DNA from 2 places in the Micromonospora aridisoli genome. Region 2 is predicted to be linked to the other one. Evidence: riboswitches for the same ligand, from Rfam matches in the RefSeq annotation. Region 2 holds a riboswitch; the other holds the start of a gene.
The links. Region 2 has a riboswitch for cyclic di-AMP ahead of SM447_RS06505 (coiled-coil domain-containing protein). Riboswitches for the same ligand answer to the same signal wherever they lie in the genome.
Positions count from the first base shown of each region.

Region 1: it holds a riboswitch for cyclic di-AMP, as region 2 does, so the genes downstream of both, SM447_RS08535 (C39 family peptidase) here and SM447_RS06505 (coiled-coil domain-containing protein) in region 2, are expected to answer to the same signal.

Region 1 covers NZ_JAXCFK010000003.1:339,356-342,770, reverse strand. Annotated here, with positions in the region: gene SM447_RS08540 (hypothetical protein) at 146-901, shown strand; cyclic di-AMP (ydaO/yuaA leader) riboswitch at 1,181-1,322, shown strand; gene SM447_RS08535 (C39 family peptidase) at 1,548-2,435, shown strand; gene SM447_RS08530 (DUF397 domain-containing protein) at 2,502-2,696, opposite strand; partial or broken gene SM447_RS08525 (DUF5753 domain-containing protein) at 2,693-3,300, opposite strand.
Region 2 covers NZ_JAXCFK010000002.1:641,664-645,078, reverse strand. Annotated here, with positions in the region: gene SM447_RS06510 (YibE/F family protein) at 270-1,628, shown strand; cyclic di-AMP (ydaO/yuaA leader) riboswitch at 1,795-1,926, shown strand; gene SM447_RS06505 (coiled-coil domain-containing protein) at 1,930-2,943, shown strand; gene SM447_RS06500 (carbonic anhydrase) at 3,071-3,415, opposite strand, start outside.

The DNA.
Region 1 (3,415 bases), on a different contig from region 2:
CCTTCCGTCGTTTCCGCACCCCGGTGCCGCGTCCGCGCCAGGCACCTGCCAGCCCGTCGCCGTCCGCTGCGGCTTCGGGTCTCGCCATGACGATCCGCTGCCGGTACGGCCACCGGCGCCGTGCCGATGTTCTCGAGGTGCCGACATGGAGAAGACCGTTCTCTACCAGTTCCTGATCGAGGTGCCACGCGCCGCCGCCATCTGGTCGGTCCTGCTCGTGCTCGCGCTGGGCGTACTCACCGTCCTGGTCGCGCGCCCGGAGCCGACCGGGCCGGCGGAAAGACCCGGCCAGGATGAGGAGCGCGCCGCGATCGAGGCGGCCGACCGGCGGCGGTACGCCGGTGAGGTGGCGGTCGCGGCGGCTGGCGCCGCGCAGAACGCCGACCGGCGGCGTACGGCCTGGCGGGCCGCCCAGGCGGAACTGGACCGCGCCTGGGCCGCGTACGACGAAGCGGAGTCCGCCGCCCGGCGGCTGGCCGGCGTCACCGGGCTGCCGACCCCGCGTACCCCCCGAACTCCGGCCGAGTACGCGGCCCGGGAGCGGTGGCTGCACCGCGCCGCGATGGCGGCCCACTGGCGTGGGGATCTGACCGCCCGCCAACTCTGCGACGTCCTGGCCCGCCGGTCCGGCTGGGACCCCCGCCGGCATCCGGCCGAGCAGGAGGTGATCCTGGCCCGGGTGGTCCGCGACAACCGCCTGGCGGCCTACCGGGCGGCCGCTGAGCGGGAGCGTGAGCTGTGGCGGGCCGCGGAACTGGCCACCGAGGCGGCCCGTACCCTCTCCGCCGAGGCGTACGCGGCTGCCGAACGGCTCCGACCGGTCCGGTTGCCGGCCCCGGATCGGGCCACCGCCGAACGGCCCGCCGCGGTCCTGCGGTGGCGACCGGCCCGGCTGGGCTGAAAATTCCGTGAGGCGGGTCACACGAGGTCCGAATTCGGTCACTGTTCGTAGTTGAGCCTATTGTCGCAGCAATCTCCGTCGGCATTGTCCCGGAGTCGTCCGGTTCCCGCCCGAAGATGCCCGAAACGCCGTCGATCCCATTGAGCGACGCCAGTCGACGAATACCCGAAAATAGCCGCGCTGGATCATGTTTAAGCAGTTCAAGCGGGGTTGGAAACGACGTGACTGACCAGTAGTGTCAGCCCGTCCGATGCGGTAACCGATCGCAAGAGGCGACGCCGCATCGACCCGCTCAATCGTGATTTCACGAACCGGGGACCCACTGCACCACTGGGGTGAATCCGCGAGCCTCGGCCCGCGGTAGGGCGATCTTCCCGCCCGAATCCGTCAGCTAACCCGGTCGGCGGTGTCGGAAGGAGTCCCAACCCTCGTGCAGTCCGATGTGATCCCCCCGCTTTCCCCTCGCCTCCACGGCACCGCGGTGCCCGCACTCGCCGGCCCGATCGCCGCGAGCTGACCCGGTCATCGCCACCGCCCGGGTTCACCGGGCGTACCCCTGAACGGCCTTCCCGCTCGCCCGGGCGGTCCTCGGCGTCCCCATGCCGACCTGACCGCCGGAGCCGGTGCGCCGTCATCCCCTCAGCCCGTGGAGGAATCCGTGAAGCACACCCTTTCCCGCCGGCTCCGGCGGCTCGCCACCGAACGCCCGTACCAGATCGTGGCCGGTTCCGCCGTCGCGCTCGTGCTGGCCACCGGCACCGGTGCCGCGCTCGCCGGCACCGGCAACACCCCGGCCACCGAGCCCACCACGACCGCCGCCGAACTGCGCGGCGACACCGCGGCATCGCGCGGCCAGGACCGGGTCGAGGACGCTCCGTCGACCACCGCGCCGAGCAGTGCCGCACCGAGCAGCGCCGCACCGAGCAGCGCGGCACCGGCCAGTACCACCGCCGCGCCGTCGCCGAAGGCCACCTCGGCCACCCCGGACCCCGACCTGACCAGCAAGAAGGCCGCGCCCAAGCCGCCCGCGTCGAAGGTCCTCAAGTACGCGCACCAGGCCCAGACGACCGGCTACTACTGCGGCCCCGCCGCCGTGCGCAACGCGCTCAGCGCCGCCGGCATCGAGCGCAACCAGGACGCCCTGGCCACCCAGCTCGGCACCACCTTCGCCGGCACCAACTCGGCCGAGGACACCACCCGCGTCCTCAACGCCACCGTCAAGGGCAGCCCGTACAAGACCACGATGATCCGTGGCGGCGCGGCCACCCCGGCGCAGATGGATCAGCTCCAGGCCGACGTCGTCGCCGCCGTCACCGCCGGAAGGGGCGTCGTGGTGAACATCGCCGGCAGCGCCACCGACACCAACGGTCGCTGGCACTCCTTCCCCGGCGGCCACTACATCGCCGTGGTCGGCTACGAGGACTCCGGCCGGATGGTGAAGATCGCCGACTCGGCCGACGCCTCGTACCCGTCGTACTGGATGAGCACCATCGACCTGGCCAACTGGGCCGCCACCCGCGGCTACTCGGCCTGATCGCACCGGTCCCGATGCACGCGGAAGCCCTCGGCCCGCTGGTCGAGGGCTTCCGTTTCGGGTACGTCAGGCGTGCGGGCCGTGCTGCTTCGCCAGCGCGACGAACCTCGCCCAGGAATCCGGGGTGAAGGAGAGCGTGCCGCCGTCGCGGTTCTTGGTGTCGCGGACCAGCACCACGCCGGGCAGGTTGTCGGCGACCTCCACGCAGTCGTTGCCACTGGAGCCGCTGCGGATGGACTTGCGCCAGGTCGCGCCGTTCAGATCCGTGGCTTCACAACATCCTTCATCAGCTCGATCGACTGGCGGCCGGACAGCGCCTCGTTGCGCACCATCTCCCACCGGGACAGCAGGGTACTCAGGTCGTCGTCCTTGTCGACGAGGACGCCGCCGAGCGGGGTGTCCCGGTTACCCACCCAGCCGTCGTCCGCGCTTCGCGCCAGGATGAAGGGGCCGGTCAGTCCGGCATGCATGCCGACGCCCGCCGGCACGAGATGCACGCTGATGTTGGGCCGTCGAGCCAGGTCGACGAGGTGGTGCACCTGCTCGACCAGCGCGTCCTTCAGATCCTCGTCGACCCGCCGCAGCACCGCCTCGTCGATCACCGCGACGAGTTGGGGCGGTCGTCCTGCTCCAGGATGGCCTGCCGGACCAGCCGGTTGGCGAGCCGCCGATCCACCTCCGCCTCGGTCAGGGCGGCGTCGGTCCGGATCACCGCGCGGGCGTAGCGCTCGGTCTGAAGCAGGCCCGGCACCAGCGTCGGCTGGTAGCAGCGCAGCTGCCGGGCATGGCGCTCGGCCTCCAGGTAGGGCCGGAACCACGACGGCTGGCGCAGCACCTCGGCGGTCCGCAGCAGCTCCTCGAACATGCCGCCGGTCTCCAGGACCTCGTCCGCCCGTTTCGCGTACGGCCGGTCGAGCGGCCCGGTGCCCACCTCCACAGCGGACACCAGGGACGCCGAGTAGTTCGTCCGCCGACCGAAC
Region 2 (3,415 bases):
CCGCCGACAGACCCGCGCGACCTGCGTCGCGATGTCGGGCTGGCTACCATTCGCACACGATGGCCAGCCGAAATCCGTGCCTCGCGGCCCGAGCCCGCTGTCGGGCGCACGTTCCCGCGACCGTCGCGCGCCAACCTGTCGCTCACGGTAAGCAGTCACCCCGCCACATTCAGGCCGATCCGGCCGCCCTTCGCCACGGTCGTCCGGTGAGACTGAACCGTCTCGCCCATCGACACGTACTCAGCCCTGAAATCGTTGGGAGACACTGAATGGGCGCCGATCACACCCGTTCCGCTCCGCCCACCCCGCCCCGGGTGCGGCGGATCCTCGTCGTGACGGTGGTCCCCCTCTTCCTCGCCACGCTGGTCGCCGCCATCGTGCTCTGGCCCCGGGACGCCCCACGTCCCGAGGCCGCCGACGACACCCCCCGCTACCACGGCACGGTCACCCGCGTGGTCAGCGAGCCCTGCCCGCCCAATCCCGCGGTGCCCGAGGGCACCCCGACGACAGCGGCGGGGCCGTGTGGCACGGTCACCGTCCGGGTGCAGACCGGCCCGGACGCCGGCCAGGATGTGCAGACGCCCATCCCGGCCGGTCCGGGCGCCCCTCGCATCGATGTCGGCGACGACATCATCCTGGTCTCGCTGATCGACCCGGCGGACCCCTCGATCAGCACCTACAACATCGCCGAACACCAGCGCGGCAAGCCGCTGGTGTGGCTGGCCGTGCTCTTCGCCGCCGCCATCGTGGCCTTCGGGCGGTTGCGGGGCCTGGCGGCGCTGGGCGGCCTGGCCGCCAGCTTCGCCATCCTGCTGACCTTCGTGCTGCCCGGCATCAGCGCCGGGCAGCCGCCGCTGCTCGTCGCCATCGTCGGCGCCTCGTTGATCATGTTCGTGGTGCTGTACCTGACGCACGGCATATCCGCACAGACCTCGGTGGCCGTGCTCGGGACGCTCGCCAGTCTGGTCCTCACCGGGTTGCTCGGGCTGGCCGCCACCGGGGCCACCCACCTGACCGGCTTCGGCAGCGAGGACGCCACCACACTGTCCATGTTCCGCGCCGACGTGGACCTGCACGGCCTGCTCCTGGCCGGCATCATCATCGGGTCACTGGGCGTGCTCGACGACGTCACCGTGACCCAGGCCGCCGCGGTCACCGAACTGCGGCACGCCAACCCGAACTTCTCCCGTCGCGAGTTGTACCGCTCGGCCACCCGGGTCGGGCGGGCGCACATCGCCTCGGTGGTGAACACCATCGTGCTGGCGTACGCCGGCGCCTCGCTGCCACTGCTGCTCCTGTTGACCGCGGACTCCCGCGCGCTGGGGCAGATCGTGACCAGTGAGTTCCTCACCACGGAGATCGTCCGCAGCGTGGTGGCCACGCTCGGTCTGATCGCCGCCGTACCGCTGACCACCGCGCTGGCCGCGCTGGTCACCACCGCAGGGCGCGGCGACGCCAGCGGCGACGCGAACGCACCCGCCGGTGAGCCCACCCCCGTAGTACCCCGGCCGGCGACGGACCGGGCCGAGGCGCTCCACGCCCTCAGCACCCCACCCACCCGGAACACATCCCCCGCCACCCGCTCGGGGTGGCCCGACCCGGACAGGAGCACGGACACCACATGGTGACACTCCTCAGCGTGACCGCCCCTGCCGATGCGGCTTCAAACCGTGTCACTGGTCACTCAACGCGATTACGAAATGACGCATCTAGTCGGGTTCGGGGCGTAGAAGCACAGATGGACTGTCGGGTAACCTCACTGCCGGTCACCGCCGAAGGCGCGCAGCGGCGCCTGCGGTGCCACCGCCCAATCGCCGCCAGGCGAGCCGGGGACCCAGGTACGTGGGGTGAATCCGCGAAAGCGGTAGGGGCCACTTCCGTCCCGAACCCGTCAGCTAACCCGGTCGGCGGTCGATGGAAGGGAAAACAGTGACGGCACCCCTACGCCGCTGGTTGACACCCGTGGTGGCCGTGTTCGCCGCGTTCGCCGTGTTCGGCGGACCGATGCCCGCGACGGCGGCGCCGAGCAACCCCAAGCCCGCCCAGCACGACGACGACCCGCCGATGCTGAACGAGCTGATCGAGGCGACCAACCGGGACTTCTCCAAGGCCAAGGCCAAGCTCGAGAAGTCCAAGAAGCGGCAGCTCCAACTCGCGGTGGAGGTACGCCGCGCGCAGGCCGACCTGGAGGCGCTCTCCCCCCAGGTCGCCCAGATCGCCACCCAGTCGTACCGGACGGGCCGGGTCGGCGCGATCGCCATGCTGTTGCAGAGCACCGCGCCGGACTCGTTCATCGACCGGGCCTCGGCGCTGGACGAGCTGAACCTGGTCAACGACAAGAAGCTTGGTGAGGTCAACGCCATCAAGCTCCGTGCGGAGCAGGCCAAGCTCGCGCTCGACGTCGAGGTACGCGAGCAGCAGAAGCTGACCAACGACATGGCGCGCAAGAAGAGCGAGGCGGAGAAGTCGCTCCGGCTGGTCGGCGGTGTCGGCCTGACCGGCGGCCTGGTGGACGCCACCTCGCCGGTGGCCCGGATCGCACCGAACCGGGCGGCGGACGGCGGCTGGAAGCCGGAGTCGTGCAGCCAGAACGACCCGACCACGTCGGGTTGCATCACCCCGCGGACACTGCACATGTACAAGGAGGTGAAGCGGGCCGGCTTCAACCGGTTCGTCGGCTGCTTCCGCCCGGGCGACAAGTTCGAGCACCCCAAGGGCCGGGCCTGCGACTGGTCGTTGCAGAACAGCGGCTTCAGCCCGTGGCACAACAACGACACCCGGATCTACGGCAACAACCTGGCGGCCTTCCTGGTCCGCAACGCCGACCGGCTGGGCGTCTACTACGTGATCTGGAACCGGCAGATCTGGTTCCCGGCGACGGGCTGGAGTTCCTACAGCGGCCCGTCCAACCACACCGATCACGTCCACGTGTCACTGCTCTGAGCGCCCGACGCGACGCACCGAGGGCCGTCCCGCCAGCAGGCGGGGCGGCCCTCGTCGGGTGGATGAGGCGGTCCGCGCCAGGTGGCTGGCGCTCAGAGGTCAGAAACTGGCCGGAACGTCGGCGCGTTCAGGGCGCGGACACCATCGCACCGGCCAGGTCGGCGGGTTCCGCCGCCACCGCCCGCACCTCACCGGCGGCCAGCCGGTACGACATTCCGACCACCGCGCACCGCCCGGCGTCCACCTCCGCCGCGAGAGTCGCGGAGGAGGCCAGCATCGTCTCGACGGTACGCGCGATGTGGATGTCCACGATCCCGTCCAGGTCCTGCACCCCGGCCTCCTGCGCCCGGCGCAGGCTCGGCACCACGGCGTCGACCACGGCACCCAGATGGCCGGCGGGCGTGGTGGCGGTGGCCAACGCGTCGCGGGCCGCCTGCACCGCACCGCACGAGTCGTGCCCGAGCACCACCAC